Regions from separate parts of the Clostridium sp. 1001283B150225_161107_B6 genome, predicted to be linked through region 4. Evidence: riboswitches for the same ligand, from Rfam matches in the RefSeq annotation. Region 4 holds a riboswitch; each other region holds the start of a gene.

Region 1 (5,930 bases), on a different contig from region 4:
GTGGACCCGGCCATTGAGATTGGTTCCTGTTTTGAGCCGCCCACCACGCCTTTGGGGTATGATGAATTGTCAGTGGCAGGAGCGCTGCGGGGAGAGCCGGTGGAACTGTGCAGATGCCTGACCGTGGATGAGATGGCCATAGCCAATGCAGAATATGTTATTGAGGGCGAGGTCATTCCTGGTGTGAGAATTAAGGAGGACCAGAACAGCCATACAGGCTTTGCCATGCCGGAGTTTCCCGGTTACACGGGACCGGCCAGCGACCAGTGCTGGCTTATCAAGGTCAAGGCCGTCACCCACAGGGAGCGCCCCATCATGCAGACCTGTATAGGACCCAGCGAGGAGCATGTGTCCATGGCCGGCATACCAACGGAGGCCAGCATATTTGGTATGGTGGAAAAGGCCATGCCGGGAAGGCTTCAGAATGTATACTGCTGTTCCGCCGGGGGAGGGAAATACATGGCAGTGCTCCAGTTTAAAAAATCTGTAGCCAGTGATGAAGGCAGACAGAGGCAGGCAGCTCTTCTGGCGTTTTCCGCTTTCAGCGAACTTAAGCATATTTTCCTGGTGGATGAGGATGTGGACTGTTTTGATATGAACGACGTACTCTGGGCCATGAATACACGGTTCCAGGGAGATGTGGATACCATCACCATTCCGGGGGTGAGATGCCATCCTCTGGACCCGTCCAATGACCCCAGGTTTTCCCCAAGCATAAGGGATCATGGCATTGCATGCAAGACCATTTTTGACTGTACGGTCCCCTTTGACCAGAAGGACCGATTTGTGAGGGCCAGGTTTATGGAATTAGACCCGTCTGCATGGGTGAAGCAGCCGGGGAGATAACAGGAGACGCATATGGGAAAGAGGATTATAGTCGGGGCCACAGGCGCAAGCGGAATGCCCGTCCTGGTGAAATGCCTGGAGCTTATAGGGGAACAGCCGGAATATGAGTCCTATCTGATTATGAGTGACAGTGCTGTGCTTACGCTGGGCCAGGAAACGAATCTGTCCGTGGAGCAGGTGGAGGCACTGGCGGACCATGTGCTGCAACCGGACCAGATTGGAGCCGGGCCCGCCAGCGGTTCCTTTGCCACAGCAGGAATGCTGGTTGTGCCGTGCAGCATGAAAACCATTGCCGGAATCCGCGCAGGATATGCGGAGAACCTGATTCTGCGTGCAGCGGACGTAACCATCAAGGAGCAGAGGACACTGGTTCTGGCAGCCAGGGAGACTCCGTTAAGTCCCATTCATTTAAGGAATATGTATGAGCTTTCCTTGATGCCCGGCGTGAGAATCATTCCTCCTATGATGACCTTTTATCACAGGCCGGAACATATGGACCAGATGATTTATCATATTGCCTCCAAGCTGCTGGAGCCGTTTGGAATAGAGGGAAAGGAGTACCGCAGATGGAGTGGATTATAGTGGGACGAAAGGAATTGTCCTGTTCTTATATGGAGGCAGGCGCTGCTTTTTTAGGGGAGGATATCCTGGCATGCATCCAGGGCGGGGATAAGCCCCATATCGGATGCACGGTCCAGGCAGTGCCAAGGCCGTCCCTGACAGGCGACGGAACCATAAGCGCAACGTCATCCATACTGAACCTGACAGGCCACAAGGATGAGGCCCTGTGCCGGAGGCTGGCAGAGAAACTGTGCAGGGCAACCGGCAGGGTGGTGGTCTGTACCGGAGGGTTCCATATTGACAACATGAAGCCGGAACAGATAGACGAGGTGGTGAAGGCCCTGGACGGACTGGCGGATGAGATTGTGTCAGGGCTTGGCATGACGGGATTCGCAGGATGTTAGCAGTAGCGTTACCGGTTTGTGGCAGGCTGGGGGAGGGGAGTCATTGCCGGCATCAGTTTCCTGTCCGGTATGGGCGCTCTCCCGGATGCATTTGGGAATAATGGTTGACAAGCCGTTGTTTTCCGTATAAACTTACAGAGTAAGGCAGAAATGTCTTTCGGATAGAGTAGGGAAGCTGCTGTATTCAATATATTACAACAGGGAGCTTGTGGAGCAGGCTGAGAGGAAGTAATCGAACTTCGACCTATTAAACCTGATTTGGATAATGCCAACGTAGGGAAATATGGAGTATGCATAAGTCTGCATAATATGATTGGTCCATTCCTTACGGGTATGGGCCTTTTTTGCAGCCTGAAGCATGTCCGGCGGTACACGCTCCGGGGGATATACGGTCCGGCGGCACATTGCAGGAATGTACATGCACACGGGAACCGGGCCGGACATACAGCGGGAAGCGAATCAATGTTTAATGGGACATGTTTGAACCTTATTTTTATCCGCCTGCCTGCCAGGGCAAAGAGGAGGAAGAGATGGATTATACCACGCAGATGGACGCGGCCAGGAAAGGGATTTTGACAGAAGAACTGAAAAAGGTGGCGGAAAAAGAACGGTTTGAGCCTGCAGAGCTGATGCAGCTGGTGGCAGAGGGCAAGGCGGCTGTTCCTGCCAACCGGCTGCATACCTGTCTGGAGCCAAATGGAATCGGGTCCGGGCTTAAGACAAAAATCAACGTGAACCTTGGCACGTCAAGGGACTGCAAAGACCTGGACATGGAATTACAGAAGGTAAACAACGCAGTAAAAATGGGGGCTGAGTCCATCATGGACCTGAGCTCATGGGGGGATACCCGCACATTCCGGAGAATGCTGACTTCCCAGTGCCCTGCAATCATCGGCACGGTTCCCATCTACGATGCAGTGGTCTATTACCACAAGCCGCTGAAGGAGATTACATCCCGGGAGTGGCTGGACATTGTAAAGATGCATGCAGAGGATGGGGTGGATTTTATGACCATCCATGTGGGAATCAACCGGCAGACATCAGAGCGCTTCAAGAGGGCGCGGCGTCTTACCAACATTGTTTCCAGGGGCGGTTCCATTATATTTGCCTGGATGGAAATGACAGGGGAGGAGAATCCTTTTTATGAGCATTTTGATGAGATACTGGATATCTGCCAGGCTTATGACGTGACCCTGAGCCTGGGAGATGCCTGCCGGCCCGGTTGTATTGAGGATGCCTCGGATATTTCCCAGATTGAGGAACTGGTAACGCTGGGAGAGCTGACCAGAAGGGCATGGGAGAAAAATGTGCAGGTCATTATAGAAGGACCGGGACACATGCCCCTGGACCAGATTCAGGCCAATATGAAAATACAGCAGACCATCTGTCAGGGTGCTCCCTTTTATGTCCTCGGTCCTCTGGTGACAGATATTGCGCCGGGATATGACCATATCACTGCGGCTATAGGCGGTGCTCTGGCTGCTGCTGCCGGTGCATCCTTTCTCTGTTATGTGACGCCGGCTGAACATCTGAGGCTGCCGGACCTGGACGATGTCAGGGAGGGCATCATGGCATCCAAGATTGCTGCCCATGCAGCGGATATTGCAAAGGGTATCAGAGGGGCGGCACAGTGGGACCGCGAAATGAGCACAGCCCGGAAGAATCTGGATTGGGAGCGCATGTTTGAGCTGGCCATTGACCCGGAAAAAGCCAGGAGATACCGGGAATCAGCCAAGCCGGAAAAGGAGGACACCTGTTCCATGTGCGGTAATTTCTGTGCTGTAAAGAACATGAACCGGATTTTGGATGGGGAAATCGTGAGTATTTTTGATGAGTGATGGGAGTGGATTGAGGGGAGGTTTTCGCCTGGTGCGGCCTTTCAGCAATATTTTATAAGCAAAACAATGGGAAGGACAATCCAGAACATGGATTTTCCTTCCCATTAACTGTTTATACAGCCGTAAAACGGTTATTTTTTTGGTTAAATCAATCCTCCAAACTGCAGGAACAGAGGAGCAAACACCAGAGATACAATGGTCATCAGCTTAATAAGAATATTGATGGAAGGACCTGAGGTATCTTTAAACGGGTCGCCTACGGTATCGCCCACTACAGCGGCTTTGTGTGAATCACTGCCTTTGCCGCCGTGATTTCCTTCTTCGATGTATTTCTTTGCGTTATCCCAGGCTCCGCCGGAGTTGGACATGAAGATGGCCATCAATACGCCGGTTACAAGGGCTCCGGTCAGAAGTCCGCCAAGAGCGGACGGACCCAGTATAAGGCCGGTTGCCAGAGGCGCCAGTACTGCCATCAGACCCGGCAGGAACATCTCGCGAAGGGCTGCTTTGGTGGAGATGGATACACAGGAAGCGTAGTCAGGGCGGTCTGTTCCCTTAAGGATGCCGGGTTTTTCCCTGAACTGACGGCGTACTTCCTCAATCATCTGATGCGCTGCCTTGGATACGGATTCCATGGTCATGGCTGAGAAGAGGAAGGTGAGCATACCGCCAATGAAAAGTCCTACAATGACATGGGCATTGAGGATGTCAATGGTAGTGAGCTTTACAGCCTCGGCGTAGGAGACAAACAGAGCCAGTGCTGTAAGGGCTGCGGAGCCGATGGCAAAGCCTTTGCCGATAGCAGCAGTTGTATTGCCCACAGAGTCCAGTTTGTCGGTAATATCCCTGACAGACTTGTCAAGGCCGGCCATCTCTGCGATTCCGCCTGCATTGTCGGCAATGGGTCCGTAAGCATCAATAGCTACGGTGATTCCTGTGGTGGACAGCATGCCTACGGCTGCCAGGGCAATTCCGTAGAGTCCCATAAGCTTGTTGGAAATCAGAACACCTACGCATACCAGCAGGATGGGGATGGCTGTTGACTGCATTCCCACTGCAAGGCCGCTGATAATAGTGGTGGCGGAGCCGGTTTCAGACTGCTTGGCAATCTTCTTCACAAAGCGGTAGTCGCCGGATGTATATACTTCGGTGACGGCACCAATCAGCACGCCCACCAATAAGCCGGTAATGATGGTAAAGGCTGCCATGAAGTTGCCGAAAAACATACGGCTGAGGACAAGGGAGCAGACCACTACCAGTGCGGTTGCGCTGTACTCGCCGGTTTTTAATGCCTTGTGCGGGTCGGAGTTACCGATGCTCTTGACTAACAGAGCGCCTATGATGGCGGCAATAATACCGCATGCTGAAAGCATCAGCGGGAAAACAATGCCGGCTTCCTGATAGAACACAAGGCCCAGTGTCAGGGCTGAAATCAGGGAACCTACATAGGATTCAAACAGGTCGGCTCCCATGCCGGCCACATCGCCTACATTATCGCCTACGTTGTCTGCAATAACAGCAGGGTTACGTGGGTCGTCCTCGGGGATGCCGGCCTCAACCTTACCTACCAGGTCAGCGCCAACATCGGCTGCCTTGGTGTAAATGCCTCCTCCCACACGGGCAAAAAGTGCGATGGAAGAAGCACCCAGGCTGAATCCGGATAAAACAGATACGTCCCTTGTAAGTATGTAGAGCACACCTACGCCCAGCAGGCCTAAACCTACCACGGCCATTCCCATAACGCTTCCGCCGGAGAATGCAAGGGCCAGCGCCCGGTGCATACCGGATGTGCGGGCGGCGTTAGCCGTACGGCTGTTGGCACGGATGGCGGCGTTCATGCCCAGATATCCGGCCATGGTGGAAAATCCGCTTCCCACAAGGAAACATCCGGCTGTAATCCAGTTCCGTGTTCCAAGACCAATAACAAAGAATAACACAGCTACAAAGATGACAAGAATACGGTATTCGGATGCCAGAAACGCGTTGGCGCCCTCTGCGATTGCGTCGGCAATCTCACGCATCTTGTCCGTACCCGGGTCCTCCTTGATGACCTGCTGCCTTAAAATGATGGCAAACAGGAGTCCCAGCAGCCCCACTACCGGGACTAAGAATAACATTTGTTCCATAATACCCTCCTAAATTTGGTTAAGATAAGTTCTTCTTAATGGGATTGTAGCAGAGTTATTGGGATTTTTCAACAAAAAGTATTAGAATACCTTAAAAAAATTGTAAAATGACAGTATCTTTATTATACTATGGCACTGTAAGGTACCTATCCCAC
Region 2 (5,930 bases), on a different contig from region 4:
ATTGTATTCACCGGCATAAAAGCCTTCGATTCTGTCCTTGGCCTCATCCACGGTCAGTCCGCCCACGCCCACGCCGTTGACTTTTGTACCGGATACAAAGCGGGCTGTGTCTCCGCCTTCATCTGCCAGGGACACAAAAGCCCCTGCCAGCACAAGCACAGCCGCTGCCGCCAGCGCTGCTGCCAGCCTTCCCATCCATGTCCTCTTCCTTAATTTCTGCATAAATAATCCTGCCCTGCCTTTTATTGATATTAACTGCATTATTTTCTGCCCCTGCCTGAATATGGCAGGACGCCTTCTTAACATAACAGCCCTTTTGCATATTTTCAATATAAAAACCAAAAATGTAAGAATTCTTCATAAAAATATAAAATCCGGGGTCCCAAAAACAGGGAATCCCGGATTCTTTCGTATGTCAGGACCATTATCAGTCCACTACCTCAATGCTCTCAATAACAGGCTGGTTGGCCTTTGCCACGGAACCATTGTTGTCCTCCACCTTTGTATCCTCACAGATGGCATCCACTACCTCCATGCCCTCTGTCACATACCCGAAGCAAGCATAATCCCCGTCCAGGAACGTACTGTCCTCATGTACAATGAAAAACTGCGAGCTGGCGCTGTCCTTTATCTGGGAACGTGCCATGGAAATGGCGCCCCTGGTGTGGGACAATGGATTTTCCACTCCGTTGCTGGAAAACTCGCCCTTGATTTCCTGGTCGGAACCGCCCATGCCTGTTCCCAGCGGGTCGCCGCCCTGAATCATGAAACCGCTTATGATGCGGTGAAAGGTAAGCCCGTCATAGAAGCCGTCCTTTGCCAGCTCCAGGAAATTAGCCACCGTAATGGGGGCCTCATCCCCGTATAGCTCCACGGAAATGGTGCCGTAATCCTTTACATTAATCTTTACATGGTGTTTTCCTGCTGCTGTCTTAATTTCCTCAGAAGCTGTATCCCGGGCTCCCTCTGAAGCCTCTGCTGTCTTAATTGTCTCTTTCTCAGCAGTCTCTGCCTTGGCTGCATCTTCCTTGGCTGCCTCGGTCTGCGCTGCCGTGGTTGCGGTCCCTGCGCTGGTGCTACATCCGGCCAGGGCTGAAACTGCCAGTACCGCCGCTGCACATATACTCATCCATTTTTTCATAAATTATGCTCCTCTTCTTATGGAAAAACCAGTCCGCCGTCCCTATGTCCGGCCATTTTCCCGTAATAGGCGCCTGGGCGTTATGTCACCCGGACTGCCAGAGCATATTGTAACACCTGCAATGCCTTCCCGTAAAGGACTTTATAGAAATATCATACTTTTGTCACAATTTCCGCCAGCGTGAACCGGGAAATCTGCCGGCCGGCCGCTGCCTCTCAGACCTGTCCGGCCGCTGTTTCTCATACCAGTCCGCTGCCTCTCAGACCCGGCTGGCCGCTGTTTCTCATACCAGTCCGCTGCCTCTCAGACCCGGCTGGCCGCTGCACGGCCGGCAGCCGCCACACGGCGGCAGACCACGCACAGCGCCACAGTGGCAGCCATGTCAGGAAGGGTGCTTCCCACAGGGGTATCCACATGCATCAGTATGCGGTACATCACAAAACCAGCAAGCCAAATAACCAGGTTCACTATATTGGCTGTCTCCGCCTCATGGTCCTGCCTGATAATGAAATAATCCGCAATCTGGATGGCAATCATGGGTGCGAACACGGAGCCGATGAGATAAAGGAAATCCGTAATATTGTCCATGGGGTATACCATGGCTGCCGCAGTACCCACAATGGTTACTGCAACTGCCGCCCATTTTTCCTTTATCCTGCCTGTAATGGACACACTGGACACACCGGCGGAGTATGCGTCCAGGAATGTGGTGGTCACGGTGGACAGCACGATGATAAGAAGTCCGGCTATTCCCAGTCCTGCCTTGACCATGATGACTGAAATATCATATTCACCCGTATAGATGGCTGCGCCCATTCCAATGACGTACATGAAGCAGCTTACCAGGCCGTATACAAGGGCGCTGGCTGCCGTTGCCCCAAAGGGCTTTTCGGCCTCTCTTGTATAATCGCTGATTAGCGGCAGCCAGGACAGCGGCATGGCCACGGACAGCTCCACAGCCGCCCCGAAGCTCAGGGAACCGTCTGTCTCCGGGACCGGCGCTCCGCTGCCTGTAAATATGACCCGACACAGAAGAAGTGTCAGTACGAACAGGGCTGCCATTGCCGCTGTATTGATTTTTCCCAGATTCCTGATTCCAATCAAAAGCCATACCAGAATCAGACCTCCAATTACAAGGCACCAGACCCACAGGCCCGCGTTAAAAATACCGTTGGCAGCCAGTCCGCCGTCATAAATCATGATGGAGGTCCAGCCCACCAGCTGCAGGACGTTGAGCCCGCAAAACAGCAGGCTTCCCTTCTGTCCAAAGCTCATCTTCACTGTTTCCATGGAACTGCGCCTGGTGTACCCGCCAATTAGTCCTGCCATGAACAGCAGGGCGCAGCCAATCACATGGCCCAGCAAAATGGCTGCCAGGCCCTTTCCAAATCCCAAAGGCGCCAGATAGGTGCCTGTCAGTATCTCAGCAATGGATACACCTGCCCCAAACCATATGAGGCTGTTGGCAAATACGGAAGTTCCCTTTTCCTTCATACCCATTCCTCCTTAATATTCGCCCCGGATGGCAAATGCATGGTTCATTGGTCCGCTTCCCTTTCCCAAGTCCAGCCGGGCTTCCAGCGCACCTGAGAGGTATGCTTTGGCGCGCTCCACCGCCAGGTCCATATCCATGCCCTTGGCCAGGTTGGAGGCAATGGCGCTGGACAGGGTACAGCCTGTCCCGTGGGTATTGGGGTTGTCAATCCGCCTGCCCTTGAACCACTTAAGGTTTCCGCCGCGGTACAGCAGGTCGTTGGCGTCATTCAGCTGGTGGCCTCCCTTAAGAAGCACGGCGCAGCCATAGCCTTCCCCGATATTCCTTGCCGCCAGCTCCATGTCGCCGGGATTATGTATCGTCATTCCTGACAGCACCTCTGCCTCCGGTATATTGGGAGTCAGCAGGCTGGCCATGGGCAGCAGGATTTCCTTTAACGCCCCGATGGCCTCCCCGCTAATCAGCCTGGAACCGCTGGTGGATACCATGACCGGGTCCACCACCACATTGGCAGCCCTGTAAAATGCCAGCCTGTCCCCGATGGCCTCTATCAGGCCCCCGGAGGAAACCATACCGATTTTAACTGCATCCGGAACAATATCCGTAAATATATCGTCCAACTGTTCCCTTAAAAAAGATGGAGTCACCTCCATAATTCCTGTCACGCCGGTTGTATTCTGGGCAGTCAATGCCGTTATGGCGCTCATGGCGTAAACCCCGTGAGCGGTCATGGTCTTGATATCTGCCTGGATGCCGGCGCCTCCGCTGGAATCGCTTCCAGCGATTGTTAATGCTGTTTTCATAATCTTTCTCCTTTTCGCATTAATTTTATAAAGCGGCAGAAGGTGGTGCCCCCAATCCGCCGCCGGGAAGCTCCGGCGCCCATGCCTGATGCCATACAAAACCGCCCCGCGCATAAAAAAGGCGGAACACCAAAACAGGTGCTCCGCCGGCAATCGTCCGTTATGGTCCCTACGTTGGCATTATCCAAATCAGGTAATGGGTCTAAGCATGAACAGCTTACTCTCAGCCCACTTAAGTGAGCTCCCCGTTTATTTACATCTACCATTATACATGGTTTTAAGGAGATTGCAATCCTTTTATCTTCTGATTGACTGCATACAGCACGATTTTCATGGTCACGTTCTTTTCCTCATCAATGACCAGCGTAAGGTAGCCTTCTTCCTTCCTGACCACCCGTCCTGCCACACCTCCTATGGTGATGCCCCTGTCCCCCTCCACATCCCTGGCGCATTCCGCTGCCAGGGCAGCCATGTCCGCATCATTGATAACAGGAGGAGCGCCCCATATCATCTCGTACTCTGCCTCACCACGGAATGTTTCAGCGGTCGCCCTGGCAATCTCACCGATTCTCCTGTCCAGTTCCTGGCGCACATCCTCCTCCAGAGCACGGATGGTGCCCTCAATCAGCACCTCGGAGGGGATTACATTGTAGGCAAAGCCCGCCTCCACATGGCCGATGGTCAGTACCGAGGGCTTTACCGCCGGAATCTCACGGGCAATGATTTCCTAGCCTTCTTGACTTTATTATCAATAATTGATATCATGATTCTGGAGGTATTTTGAATGAATAGTCGTATACGGGAATTGAGAAAAACACTTGGCCTGAGCCAGAAAGAATTTGCAGAAAAAATCGGGTTGAAACAAAATGCCATAAGCTATATGGAAAAAAGCGGTTCCACTGTTACGGAGCAGAATATTAAGACCATCTGCTCCCAATTCAGTGTCAATGAAACCTGGCTCCGCACGGGTTCCGGACCCATGTTCCTTGAAAATAAAAAAAAGTGGAAAGAGTTCCTGGATATTTTCGATGAACTCTCTCCGGCTTTGCAGGATTATCTGATTAAGGCGGCCAGGGACCTGCTGGATACCCAGTCCAAGATGGATGCCCAGTCCAAATTACAGTCTCATAAAGACAGCAAGCAATAGCATATCTGCCCATTCTATCCCAGAGCCCGGTCCACAATTTTCACCATGGCCGTAAAGGTGGTGTCGTTGTAATCCACGTCGAACTCGTCCCCCGGCTGGTTCAGGATTCGCTTTATGCTCAGTATGCCCAGCCCTCCGTCCCTTTTGCTGGACAGAATCCTGCTGCCGTTCTTCTTAATCTGTCCGTTGTAGGAGTTTTCCACCAGCATCATCAGGTGGTCATCCAGCCATCTGGCCTGGACCAGGATGAAGCGCTGCCCTGACAGGCGGCGGCATGCTTCCAGGGCATTTTCCAGCAGATTGCCGATGACAATGCACAGGGTCAAATCATCCACCGGCACATGGGCGGACAAATCCACCCTGGCAGTGAACTCCACCCCATCCTGCCTTGCCCTGGCAGCATACTCCTGGAGAAGTCCGTTCACGGCCTGGTTCTGGCAGAACACCATCTCCGCCGTCATGTCCAGTTCCCGTTTCAGGTTCATCAGATAATTGGTCCGTTCTCCCCTGTCCATATTCAGAAGGGCATGGATGTGATGGCGGAAATCATGTTTGATGATGCGCACCTGTTCAATGTAATCCAGGGTCTGGTTGTAATGCTCCCTCTGCTGGCTGATAAGCTGTCTGGCAAACTGCAGCTCCTCCTCTGTCCTGCGCCTGCACATGATTTCCAGGGTGCTGCTTAAAATCAGCACATAGAGCACCAGTATCATGATGCACAGTGCCAGGTAGAACAGCACGTCCTCCAGCCCGCGCACAGCCAGGGAAAGGGATGAAAATATGGTGTTGTTTCCGATAAAAAGAATGAACAGGGAAACCGATGGGTACGTCAGCAGCAGTGAGCAGGAGCGCCTGGATAACTGGTCAAACAGCCGGTCCACCTTATCCCTCAGCCAGAACCGTACAAACACATAAAAACCGCAGGCCCACAGCAGGGATACCGCCACACAGATTTGTCCGTATGTCAGGGAAACATGCCCCTTTAACATCCAGGCTGCAAACTCATTCAGCGATGTGGACAGGACCGCGAACAGCCATGCGGATATGTACAGGAAGCCTTTCTTAAGAAGGGTGCCCTTAAAAAAGATAAGGAGCACCAGGAAATAAAGGCAGGAAAATACGCCCCGGAACACAAAAAAGACCTGGGGGCTGATATGGAATACAGATTCCATGGATATCATGATAACCCACAGGTAGGCGGAAATAGCTGCTATGTTCTCCCTGTAGCTGTGTTTTGGCTCCAGACACACGAAAATGGGCATCATACGCACAGCCAGGTTAATCAGGTTCATAAAGACAGTACATGCCGCGTCGTTCATAGGCACCTCACTTCAGCCGGTAATG
Region 3 (5,930 bases), on a different contig from region 4:
TATCCGGGCGGAGTTACGGACCCGGATTACTGTGTGATGCGCTTTACGGCTGTCTCCGGAAGGTTTTACAGTAATTTCCATTCAGAGGATTTTGAGGTATAGACTGAAATGAAAGCAGCGGGGAAAGCCGGCAGGTCCAGCACAGGGTCATACCGGTAAGCGGAAAAAATAAATCCCAGCAGGAGCATGTTTGCCATGATGCTCAGCTTTCCCTCTGATACCAGCGGAAGATTGGTGAACGCAGCATACTGATAACCGAAGTTTCCCAGAACATAAAGGAGGCTCTGGAACAGCAGGCAGAGGCCGCAGTAAAACGATACGCTTGACGCCAGGGCGCCGCGGGTTCTGAGGACACAGGAAAAAATAAGCGCATAAAAGGCCGCCATGACTGTCAGGAGCAGAATGCCGGGCAGCCATCCATAGAGAAGGATAACCACGGCAACCAGGTAATTGCTGTAATAGTGCTGTGGAAGGATATCCCACAGGGTAACACTGGATTCATCGTAGTGAAGATATGGGTTCCTCCTTAAGGTTCCCAGCTTCACACGTTCCTGAAGCTGGTATTCGCTCTGGTCCTCTGCCTGGCCGAAATACCATTCCCCTGTCCCATAGTCCATCATCTCGGACTGCGTCATTGAAATCCCTCCTATGAGCGGGGCTCTCGATAAGAGGTCCTGTATCAGAATGCCATTGTAGGAATCATCCCATACAGAGGATGCATGATTCCCAGGTGCTGTAAATTTCTGAAAAGATGTCTGCTGAAACGGAAGGGCTGAGAACAGTCCTATGATGCATAAGCTGCCGGCCATGGCAAAAACATACAGTGTCCTTCTGGAACCGCCAAATACATTGCGGTGAATCATGAACAGAAGGCTCCCTGTGAGGGAGAACAGGAAAACAGCCATTGCGCGCCCTGCATTTGCACGCAGACGGTAAAGTGCGACAACGAGAACCGGTCCCAGGAGCAGGATTTTTCTTATCCAAACAGAACACCTCCTATCACCTGGTTGACAGCTGACTGGAACACGTTCCATTCCTCCAGCTTATCCTGAAGCAGTTTCCTTCCCTGTTCCGTTATAATATAATACTTCCGCTGACGGCCGTTATCCGCAAGCCGTATTTCACAAATAACGGCTCCCTGCTGCTCCAGAGAGTGGAGCAGGGGATAGAGGGTGCCCTCCTTCAGGGAAAATATGTGATTGCTCCGCTTTTCCAGCTCCCTGATAATCTGGTATCCGTACATGTCCTGCTGCTCCAGAAGCTTCAGCAGAAGCATGGACGTTCCCATAGCCATATTCTTCTTATCCATGGTAAAACCTCCCTGTGTTTTTAGATGCCGGCTGCCTGCAAACCTATATGATTATAATACATAGAAAATCTAGGTATGTCAATATATGAATTTTATGCGCCATTTTCTTCTTGACAAAAGCAGAATAACTGTATATCATGATATTATCAAATAGATAATAACTAATAGATAATAATTATTTAATAATAACTGCAGAGTGATTCGATTACATATGGAGGTAAAGCAATGGTATACACATGGGAGGCACTGAAAAAGGCATACAATGCAGGCCAGCATTTCAAGTTCTTATTTTTCTGGGGCCACACTCCGACGGCAGACGGTCATATTACAGAAACCTGTCTGAGCCAGTGGTGGAAATGCAGCTTCACAGCAGAGGGTGTTGCTTATACCTGTGCGGAGCAGTTTATGATGGCTGAAAAGGCCAGAATGTTCGGGGATACGGACATGCTTGGGAACATCATGGAGGCCAGGGAGCCAAAAGCCATGAAGGCCTTTGGACGGGCAGTAAAGAATTTTGATAAGGAAATTTGGGATGCGGCCTGCTATGAGCTGGTCCTCAGAGGAAATATGGCAAAATTCTCCCAGAATCCTGACCTTTGGGAGTTTTTAAAATCCACCAGAAAACGGATTCTGGTGGAGGCCAGCCCCAGGGACCGTATATGGGGAATCGGCATGGGAAAGGGCAACCCGGATGCAGAGTGCCCGTTAAAATGGAGAGGAAGCAACCTGTTGGGATTTGCCCTGACAGAGGCCAGGGATTTGCTGCTTGAAAAAGAGGAGAATGCTGATTGAAATGGGAGAACATAAGGAAAACAAACCGTGTATGAGGGATAGGAATGGCCTGACGGAAGAGGAATTTCTAAAACAATATAACCCGGGCCACTATGCCCGCCCGTCAGTGGCAGCGGATATGGCCATTTTCACGGTGACGGACCAGGAGGAAGCCAATTACAGAAAACTGCCGGAGAAGAACCTGAGCATCCTTCTGATTCAGAGGGGGGGACACCCTTATCTGGGGTGCTGGGCCCTGCCGGGAGGTTTTGTAAGGCCGGAGGAGACTACGGAGCAGGCTGCCAGAAGGGAGCTCAGGGAGGAAACCGGGCTGGGCCAGGTGTATATGGAGCAGCTGTATACGTTCAGCGAACCGGCAAGGGACCCCAGGACCTGGGTTATGAGCTGTTCCTATATGGCATTGGTGGACAGCAGCCAGCTTAAACTGCAGGCCGGCGATGACGCGGACAATGCCAGATGGTTTCATGTTTCCTGCCGTCTGACCGATGAATGCAGGGACTATGGGCGCAGCGGGACCACAGGCCAGGTGGAGTCAGTGGTGCACATACAGCATTACGAACTCAGACTATGGGCGGATGATACGGTCCTCTGTTCCGGGATTGAGAAAATGACCGTGAAGAGCAGGCAGGCGGAGACAGTGGAATATAAGATAACGGATAACCAGGGGCTGGCATTTGACCATGCCAGAATCATATTTTACGCCCTGGAACGGCTTCGCGGGAAGGTGGAATATACAAGTCTTGCCCTGCATCTGATGCCAGGGGAATTTACCCTGACACAGCTGCAGCAGGTATATGAGGTGATTCTGGATAAAAGCCTTTTAAAACCCGCCTTCCGCCGCAAGATTGCATCTCTGGTGGAGGAGACGGATTCCTTTACGGAACGGGAAGGCCACCGGCCCTCGCGCCTTTACAGGAGAAAATGGGAGACTCAGGTACCTATTGACTTTTAAAAAGAGCCGTAGTATACTTGTCCCAACAACGAAAAGGGGTGCTGGAGTGGAATCCGGCTGAGATGGAATATATTCTGAACCCTGATACCTGATCTGGATAATGCCAGCGTAGGAAGCCTGCAGAAGATATAAGTTTTTGTGAGTTTTATCCCGCCCGGAATATCCGGACGGGATTTTTTAATCCATGTAATTTTCATAGAAAAGGAGAAACAGTATGAACGCAAGCGTAGCAATCCAGTCACTTCCAAAAGCAGCAGATGATGAGGAATTAATCCGTATTGTGGACGAGGTTATCGATTACATTAAGAGCACGGGGTTAAACTATTACGTAGGACCCTTTGAGACAACCATTGAAGGGGATTATGACCAGCTGATGGATATTGTAAAAGAGTGCCAGCACATTGCAGTCAGGGCAGGCGCTCCCTCTGTGGCTGCATATATCAAGGTTTCTTATCACCCCGAAGGAGATGTGCTTACCATTGAAAAGAAAGTCACCAAGCATCACCAGTAAACTGTGGTCTGTTTCAGCCATCCTTTCCATTCTTATCCTGTGGCAGCTTGCAGTGTCCCTTGGGCTGGTGGAGGGATTTATGCTCCCATCACCGGTCCAGGTAGCCGGAGCATTCATAAAGGAATTCCCGGCCCTTATGGAAAATGCCGGGATTACGCTGGCTGAGGCCGGGCTGGGACTGGTACTGGGAATCGCCACAGGCTTCGGGGCAGCTGTGCTGATGGACCGGTTTGATAAGGCATACAAGGCTTTTTATCCCATCATTGTACTGACCCAGACCGTACCGGCGGTTGCCATTGCGCCTCTTCTGGTGCTGTGGTTCGGCTATGAAATGACTCCCAAGGTTATACTGATTGTCATTACCACGTTCTTTCCCATCACAGTGGGGCTGCTCACCGGATTCAGGGCAGCTGACCCGGATGCGGTGAATCTGTTGAAGGCCATGGGAGCGGGCCGGTTCCAGATATTCCGGTATATCAAGCTGCCGGGCGCCATGGGCCAGTTTTTTTCCAGTCTCAAGATATCTGCCTCCTATGCTGTGGTGGGGGCTGTGATTGCCGAGTGGCTGGGCGGTTTCGGCGGACTGGGCGTTTACATGACAAGGGTAAAGAAGGCATTTTCCTTTGACAAGATGTTCGCGGTTATTTTCCTGATATCGGCTATCAGCTTAATCCTGATGTGGGCCGTGGAACTGCTTCAGAAAAAATGCATGCCATGGGAAACCAATCTGAAACAAAAATAGAACGGAAGACAGATATCCGGCATAACACAAAGGTGTTCCGTAAAGAGGAGAGGATTAGAATGAAAAATAAACGCGCAAGTATGCTGATGGCGTCCCTGTGCCTGGGAGTACTTCTTGCCGGGTGCGGCAGGGCTCCGGTTACAGGAGATAAGACCGCCCCCGGCCAGTCTGTGGCTGATACACAGAAAGAAACCGCATCAAAGGAAATTACACAGAAGGAAACTGCACAAACGGGAGCCGGAAACCAGGGTGAAAACACGCCGGGACAGGATGTAAAAAAGCTGACGTTCGTTCTGGACTGGACGCCCAACACCAACCATACAGGTATCTATGTTGCCCGGGAAAAGGGGTATTTTAAGGATGCGGGCCTGGAAGTGGAAATCGTGCAGCCGCCGGAAAACGGGGCCGAGGTATTGGCTGCCTCGGGCAAGGCCCAGTTCGCCATGTCCTTCCAGGACAGCCTGGCGCCCGCGTTTTCAGGGGACAATCCCCTTCCCGTGACCGCTGTGGCAGGAGTTATACAGCACAATACATCCGGTATTATTTCCGCGAAAGGCGGGGGAATGGACCGCCCAAAGGGACTGGAGGGGAAAAAGTATGCCACCTGGGACCTTCCGGTGGAAAAGGCTACCATAAAGGATGTAATGGAAGCGGACGGAGGGGACTTTGATAAGGTGGAGCTGATTCCCAGCACAGTGACGGACGAGGTGACGGCCCTGAAGACAAAATCCGTGGATGCCATATGGATTTTCTATGCATGGGCAGGCGTCAAGACAGAGCTGGAAGGCCTGGAGACAGACTATTTCGCATTTGCTGATTTAAATCCTGTATTTGATTTTTATACACCGGTTATCATAGCCAACAATACATTCCTCCAGGAGGAGCCTGAGACAGCCAGGGCATTTCTGGAAGCGGTCAGCAGGGGATATGAGTTTGCCATAGAACATCCCCGGGAGGCAGGGGACATTCTGTTAAAGGCTGCGCCGGAGCTGGACCCGGAGCTGGTAAAAGCCAGTCAGGAATACCTGGCGGATAAATACCGGGCCGACGCACCCCAATGGGGATACATTGACCAGGAGCGCTGGGATGGGTATTACGCGTGGCTGAATGAAAAAGGGCTTACGGAAACGCCCATTGAGGCGGGAACCGGATTTACCAACGATTATCTGCCGTAAGGCCGGGGACGGAAAGGCAGTGGACAGATTGTCCGGCGGAGAAAAGGCCGGACCAGCCGGGCCAGGAGGAGAACATGGAGCAACTGAAGGTAGAGGGAATTTCAAAATCCTTTGACGGGGAGCCGGTGCTGGCGGATATATCCATAACCCTGAACAAGGGTGAGCTGGTGTCGCTTCTGGGAATCAGCGGAGGCGGAAAAACCACGCTTTTTAATATCATTGCAGGGCTGTCAAGACCGGATGCAGGGCGGGTCCTTCTGGACGGGGAGGACGTGACCGGCTGTCCGGGCCGGGTGAGCTATATGCTGCAGAAGGACCTGCTCCTTCCCTACCGGACCATAGAGGACAATGTGTCCCTTCCGCTGGTTGTAAAAGGAATGAAGAAGGGGAAGGCGCGGGAGCAGGCAGCGCCCTACTTCCGTCAGTTCGGCCTGGAGGGCACACAGAAG
Region 4 (5,930 bases):
TCCTATACTCGGACGGCTGGATTGACGCCGCGTCCTATGGACGTCATACGGTTGGGGCGGACGCCCTGCATCCGGCCCTGTATCACCTGCAGGATTTATCACTTATACCGGCTGCCAGAAGGCAGGGGCTGGCAGTGAATGTATGGACGGTGAATGAAGAGCAGCATATGGAAATGCTGGTGCAGCAGGGAGTGGATGCCATCATTACCAACCGGCCGGACCTGTGCAGAAGTGTGGTTGACAGGTATACGCAGCTATGACAGAATATTTGACAGAAGGCAGGAATATATGATTAAACTGGTTGCACTTGATATGGATGGCACCCTTTTGCGCCCTGACGGGCATATTTCAGAGAGGAATGTGCGTGCACTGAAAGGGCTTATAAGTACGGGAGCCGAGTTTTTGATTTGTACGGGACGCAGTTATATAGATGCACTGGAACCCCTTAAGGAGGCCGGACTCAGGGCGCCTGTGGTGTGCATGAATGGAGCTGCTGTGTATGATTGGAACGGAAGGCTTATGGATGAAATACGGCTTTCTGAGGAACAGGTCAGAGGAATTCTGGAATGCTGCCAAAAGGAGGACATCATCTTTGATTTCATGACGGACAAAGGCAGTTACACCACGGCAGATGAGGCGCAGTTCCGGGCATGCTTTGAGAGGAACGTACTGCTTCCCATGGCGGAGTTTACCTATGAGGGAGTGCGGGACCGGTTTTCTTTTGCGGAGGAAAAGCAGCTTTTTGAAATGGGACTGGCATTTTATAAAATATCGGTCATCCATGAGTCCCGGAAGGTCCTGGGCAGAATCAAGGAGAAGCTGTCAGGTATACCGGACCTGGCGGTTGCGTCCTCCTTTGCCACCAATCTGGAGCTGACCCACAGCTGTGCCCAGAAGGGCAGGGCCCTGGCATTTTATGCGTCGGCCAGGGGTGTGGGACCGGACGAAATCATGGCCGTAGGAGACAGTGAGAATGATTATTCCATGCTGTCCATGGATATAAAATATACGGTTGCAATGGGAAATGCCATGGAGAGCATCAAACGTATTGCCAAATGCCAGACCCGTTCCAATATTCAGGATGGGGTAGCCTATGCCATAGAGACACTGGTGCTTACCAGGGAGGCCAGGGCATACTAAGCGATTTACAGGTTCAGTAAAGAAAATAGTTCACAGGTAATAAGTATAGAGTCCGCAGGTTCTGCCCATAACGTCCGCAGGCGCAGAACCCGGCCGGAAAAGTCCGGCCCCAGGCTCTTTTTTAATTGCATTTGGCAGGTAATCATGATATTATGGGTATACTTCAGCGGAGGTTCCTCCGCAAAAGGTCTTAGTGCTTGCCCGGCAGTTCGCCGGAATTTTCAGCGGTGTTATGGTGCAATATCTTTTTTGGGATGTGGGGACAGGGGGAATGTCTATTGTATGTGTGACAGAAGTTCATGCTGTTGTCATTTTAGAGAGGGATGATTACAATTATTTCCTGCCCGGTCTGATAGCGGTGTGTGATGGGAACAAAATAAAAAAGAACGGATACCACGGCGCCCCGGACCTGGTGGCGGAGGTTGTGTCAATAAGCAGCAGGAGCCTGGATTATATCAGGAAACCGGTGAAATATGAGCAGGCTGGGGTCAGGGAGTACTGGATTGTGGACCCGCTGAGAAATGTGGTTATGGTTTATGATTTTGAGGCCGTTGGGGGGGGGGGGTAAATTCATTTGCACTGCCTCTCTCCCGCCAGTCATGTCTGTTATCATCCGGCTGATATATGCTTCGTCTATATGTTGGTTCCGGTCTGCCCAGATTCAAAACCGGTTCAATCATTCATTACCGATTGACAAATAAATATTCCGGTGCTATGCTAGATGACAACAGGGAGCTTGTGAAGCAGGCTGAGAGGAAGTAATCAAACTTCGACCTATCGCACCTGATTTGGGTAATGCCAACGTAGGGAAATATGAGACATGTATGTGTATTGAATGCATAATTTAAGTCCATATCCTGCGCGGTATGGGCTTTTTTTGCGGCCTTTTGCGCAGCTTGGCCTTATTATGAAGATTCACTGTGCAGGTGATACGCCGCTTATACGGTCAATATGCTGCTGTGCAGGCAGAAGACCGCTGTACAGAAAATATGCCTCTTCACCAGGAAGATAGGCGGGCTCCGAGTAAAAACATGGAGGTATGACTATGAAAGTAAACATTAAGAAACTGGCGGTAAGCGCCATGCTGACAGCGGTGGCCGTATCCTTATCCGGCTTTTCCATTCCAATAGGGGCATCCAAATGTTTCCCGATTCAGCATCTTGCCAATGTATTGGCCGGCGTATTCCTTGGGCCGTGGTACGGTGTGGGTATGGCGTTCTGCACATCCTTTATCAGAAATCTGCTGGGAACAGGCAGTCTGCTGGCGTTTCCGGGCAGTATGGCAGGCGCATTTTTAGGAGGATATCTGTACCAGCGTTTCGGCAGGCTCACACTGGCTTATTTTGGGGAAGTGTTTGGCACCGGCATACTGGGAGGAATCCTCTGTTATCCGGTGGCAACACTGGTCATGGGGAAGGAAGCAGCTGTTTTTGCCTATGTAATCCCATTCCTTATGAGTACCATGTGCGGTACGGTCATTGCCGCGTTTCTGATTGGGGTGCTGTATAAATCCGGGGCATTTCAGTACATGAAGCGTATGCTGAATCTGGATGTACAGCCCGGCAAAGCCGTGGGAAGATAACATAAAAGGATAAAGTGATGATGCAGAGACAATGGATGAAGGACTTGAGGGAACGCTCTCCCAGGGTCCACTGTATAACAAATTACGTTACAGCGGGAGATGTGGCAAACCTGGTCCTGGCAGCAGGCGGCTCCCCTATTATGGCTCAGGGGCTCCATGAGGTGGAGGATGTTACCGCCATCTGCAGCAGCCTTGTCCTGAACCTGGGAACTCTGGATGAGAAGACCATACCAGCCATGGCGGCGGCGGGAAGGAAGGCTGCTGCCATGGGACACCCCATTATTCTGGACCCGGTAGGCGTCACTGCGTCGCGGTTCCGCAGACAGGCTGCCATTGATATCATCCGCCAGGCCCCGCCATCTGTCATCCGGGGAAATGAGGCGGAAATACGGGCCCTGAACCTGGAGCTGAGCGGTCATGAGGCGGGCAATACCTGCGGCGTGGATTCAGAGAACCAAGGCACGGTCCGGAGCCGTATGGAAATTGCCTGTTCCCTGAGGGACCTTACCGGAGCAATTGTGGTGATGACCGGAAAAGAGGATGTGGCTGCAGGAACAGAAAAAGAGTACATTGTCAGAAACGGTCATCCCTGGATGACCAGGATTACAGGCAGCGGCTGTATGCTGGACGGGCTTGTGGGGGCATTCTGCGGGCTGCATGGAGAACAGGGACAGGCAGGCTTGTTGGAGGAATCTGTGGTCATGGCACTCTGCGCTCACGGACTCTGCGGTGAACTGGCGGCCGGGGAGACCATGGAGCAGGGAGGCGGGACTGGTATGTTCCGCATGCACCTGATGGATAAAATGAGCCTTCTGGATGACGAGACATTGGAAAGAGGTAAAAAAATTGAAATTCGATAGGAAACATCTTTTAATTTATGCAGTAACCGATAAATCCTGGACCGGAAAATACTCCCTGGCGGAACAGGTGAGGGAGGCATTAGAGGGCGGTGCAACCATGGTCCAGTTCAGGGAAAAGGAACTGGACAAAGGCAATTTTGAGGAAGTGCTGGAAACTGCCTGCGCCATCCGCAAAATTACCGCAGAATATAACGTGCCTCTTATGATTGATGACAATCTGGAGCTGGCACTGGCCTGTCATGCAGACGGACTCCATGTGGGACAGGAAGATATGGAGGCATCTGAGGCCAGAAGGCTTCTGGGACCTGACCGTATACTGGGTGTTACGGCAAAGACAGTGGAACAGGCCAGAAAAGCACAGGCAGCAGGCGCGGATTATCTGGGAAGCGGGGCCATATTCGGAACCAATACAAAAGCAGATGCCCGCCCCATGACTATGGAGACCTTAAATGCAATCTGCGACAGTGTGGATATTCCTGTGGTGGCTATCGGGGGAATCTGCCTGGATAACATAGGCCGGCTGGCCGGCAGCCATGCCGCAGGAGCAGCCATTGTGTCAGGTATATTTGGGTCGCCCCATATACGGGAAACCACGGAAAAGCTGGTTAAGGCAATGGGGGAAATAGTCGGATTGTCCTCACCGGACAAGAGTAAGAAAATGGAAAATATTTAAAAACTTTGAAAAAAACCATTGACATTTGGAAATGAGCTGATTATAATAAGCTCAACATTCAACGAAACATATAAAACCGTTGAGTAGGAGTAAGTAAGATTGTAATTCCAGGCGCAGAGAGCTTCCGGCCGGTGTAAGGGAGCATTGGATTAGAGTCTGAATGGACCTGCGAGGGCAGCTGGAAACCAGAGGCATAGAGATAGGGCTGATGGGAGTATGGGCTGACGGGTATCCCACCGTTACCAGGGAGAACGCATGATGGTGCGTTGCAGAGCGGGCGTATTTTATTTCTTTGTTCGATGACACAGCATCAGGTTAAATTTAACTTGATGCTTTTTAATTTCCCATACCACAGGATGGCAGGGAATGCAGGTCACGGATAAGCGCCAACCAGGGTGGTACCGCAGAAGCCGGAAGAAGCTTTTGTCCCTGCTGATTACAGATGTAGTCGGCAGGGATAAGGGCTTCTTTTTTTATTGAATGTGATGCCCGGACCCGGAACTGTTGAGAGGTTGAAAATAAACAGCCAGCATGAAGGAAAGGAGTTAACGTAAATGATAATCCCAGCTTGTGATGAAATCTTAAGCCTGTCAGGAGAATATGATATCATCCCCATATGCCGTGAGGTTTACGCGGATGTGGTGACGCCCATAACCCTGCTCAGACGTATAGCAGAACGGAGCAGCCGCTTTTATCTTCTGGAAAGCATAGAGGGCGGCGAAAAGTGGGGACGCTACTCCTTTCTTGGATATAATCCGGTGATGCGTGTTACCTGCCGCTGCGGTAAGGTGAAGATTGAGAGCAGTATCAGCCGGTTCCCGTCAGGGGAAATACAGACCGCCCGTCCCATGGATGTGCTTCGCGGGATATTGGCGCAGTACAGGGCGCCCAGGCTGAAAGGACAGCCGCCCTTTACCGGCGGATTTGTAGGGTATTTTGCATATGCCATGATTGAGTATGCAGAGCCAACCCTCCATATCAGCAGAGGCCAGGCCAATGATTTTGACCTGATGCTCTTTGACAAGGTTATTGCCTATGACCACCTGAAACAGAAGATACAGATTGTGGTTAACATGAAGACCGGCAGGACAGAAAACGCGGGAATAAAGGACCGGGAACACGGTGAGGGCCGGCAGCACTGTGAAGGACAGAACTACGGTGGAGGCCGGGGAAATGGGAACAAATCCGGCAGCCTGGAGTATCTGATGAAGGAATACGGAAGAGCCTGTGAGGAAATACAGGAAATGGCCTCTCTTATCAATGACACGGCGCCTCTTAAACGGCTGTCCTCACCGGAAAAACCATCCTTTTCCTGCAGCGTTTCCAAAGAAGCGTTCTGCAGCACGGTGGAAAAGACAAAGGAGTTTATTTTGGACGGGGATATCTTTCAGGCAGTTATATCCAGACAGTTTACCAGCTCCTATGAGGGCAGCCTGCTGAATGCCTACCGGGTTCTCAGAACCACGAACCCATCCCCTTACATGGTTTACATGAACATAGACCAGGATGAAATCATCAGTACCTCCCCGGAGACCCTGGTACGCCTTGAAAACGGGCGTCTCACCACGTTCCCGGTAGCTGGTTCCAGGCCCAGGGGTGCAACGGATGAGGAGGACAAAAGGCTGGAGGAAGAGCTTCTGGCAGATGAAAAGGAGCTTTCCGAGCACAATATGCT

What was found. A riboswitch is a leader RNA that binds a small molecule or an ion and turns the genes downstream of it on or off. The one in region 4 is predicted to bind thiamine pyrophosphate.
Region 1: another riboswitch for thiamine pyrophosphate. It lies ahead of thiC (phosphomethylpyrimidine synthase ThiC); the one in region 4 lies ahead of thiW (energy coupling factor transporter S component ThiW).
Region 2: another riboswitch for thiamine pyrophosphate. It lies ahead of thiD (bifunctional hydroxymethylpyrimidine kinase/phosphomethylpyrimidine kinase); the one in region 4 lies ahead of thiW (energy coupling factor transporter S component ThiW).
Region 3: another riboswitch for thiamine pyrophosphate. It lies ahead of I2H39_RS07925 (thiamine-binding protein); the one in region 4 lies ahead of thiW (energy coupling factor transporter S component ThiW).

What each region holds. Positions count from the first base shown of each region.
Region 1 is NZ_JADNMD010000001.1:889,766-895,695, reverse strand. Features, by position in the region: gene I2H39_RS04000 (UbiD family decarboxylase) at 1-846, shown strand, start outside; gene I2H39_RS03995 (UbiX family flavin prenyltransferase) at 859-1,428, shown strand; gene I2H39_RS03990 (hypothetical protein) at 1,413-1,811, shown strand; TPP riboswitch at 2,000-2,109, shown strand; gene thiC (phosphomethylpyrimidine synthase ThiC) at 2,342-3,649, shown strand; gene I2H39_RS03980 (sodium-translocating pyrophosphatase) at 3,793-5,775, opposite strand.
Region 2 is NZ_JADNMD010000006.1:205,147-211,076, forward strand. Features, by position in the region: gene I2H39_RS15920 (L,D-transpeptidase family protein) at 1-222, opposite strand, end outside; gene I2H39_RS15925 (peptidylprolyl isomerase) at 428-1,141, opposite strand; gene cytX (putative hydroxymethylpyrimidine transporter CytX) at 1,445-2,635, opposite strand; gene thiD (bifunctional hydroxymethylpyrimidine kinase/phosphomethylpyrimidine kinase) at 2,648-3,439, opposite strand; TPP riboswitch at 3,588-3,697, opposite strand; gene I2H39_RS29230 (hypothetical protein) at 3,717-4,109, opposite strand; gene I2H39_RS15950 (helix-turn-helix transcriptional regulator) at 4,224-4,586, shown strand; gene I2H39_RS15955 (GHKL domain-containing protein) at 4,601-5,905, opposite strand; gene I2H39_RS15960 (LytTR family DNA-binding domain-containing protein) at 5,913-5,930, opposite strand, start outside.
Region 3 is NZ_JADNMD010000002.1:621,651-627,580, forward strand. Features, by position in the region: gene I2H39_RS07900 (pyridoxamine 5'-phosphate oxidase family protein) at 1-102, shown strand, start outside; gene I2H39_RS07905 (hypothetical protein) at 66-863, opposite strand; gene I2H39_RS07910 (PadR family transcriptional regulator) at 977-1,309, opposite strand; gene I2H39_RS07915 (NADAR family protein) at 1,535-2,101, shown strand; gene I2H39_RS07920 (NUDIX domain-containing protein) at 2,133-3,053, shown strand; TPP riboswitch at 3,078-3,185, shown strand; gene I2H39_RS07925 (thiamine-binding protein) at 3,268-3,564, shown strand; gene I2H39_RS07930 (ABC transporter permease) at 3,533-4,306, shown strand; gene I2H39_RS07935 (ABC transporter substrate-binding protein) at 4,366-5,481, shown strand; gene I2H39_RS07940 (ABC transporter ATP-binding protein) at 5,556-5,930, shown strand, end outside.
Region 4 is NZ_JADNMD010000003.1:397,969-403,898, reverse strand. Features, by position in the region: gene I2H39_RS10335 (glycerophosphodiester phosphodiesterase) at 1-260, shown strand, start outside; gene I2H39_RS10330 (Cof-type HAD-IIB family hydrolase) at 289-1,140, shown strand; gene I2H39_RS10325 (Uma2 family endonuclease) at 1,427-1,708, shown strand; TPP riboswitch at 1,859-1,968, shown strand; gene thiW (energy coupling factor transporter S component ThiW) at 2,186-2,722, shown strand; gene thiM (hydroxyethylthiazole kinase) at 2,740-3,582, shown strand; gene thiE (thiamine phosphate synthase) at 3,569-4,255, shown strand; gene I2H39_RS10305 (chorismate-binding protein) at 4,810-5,930, shown strand, end outside.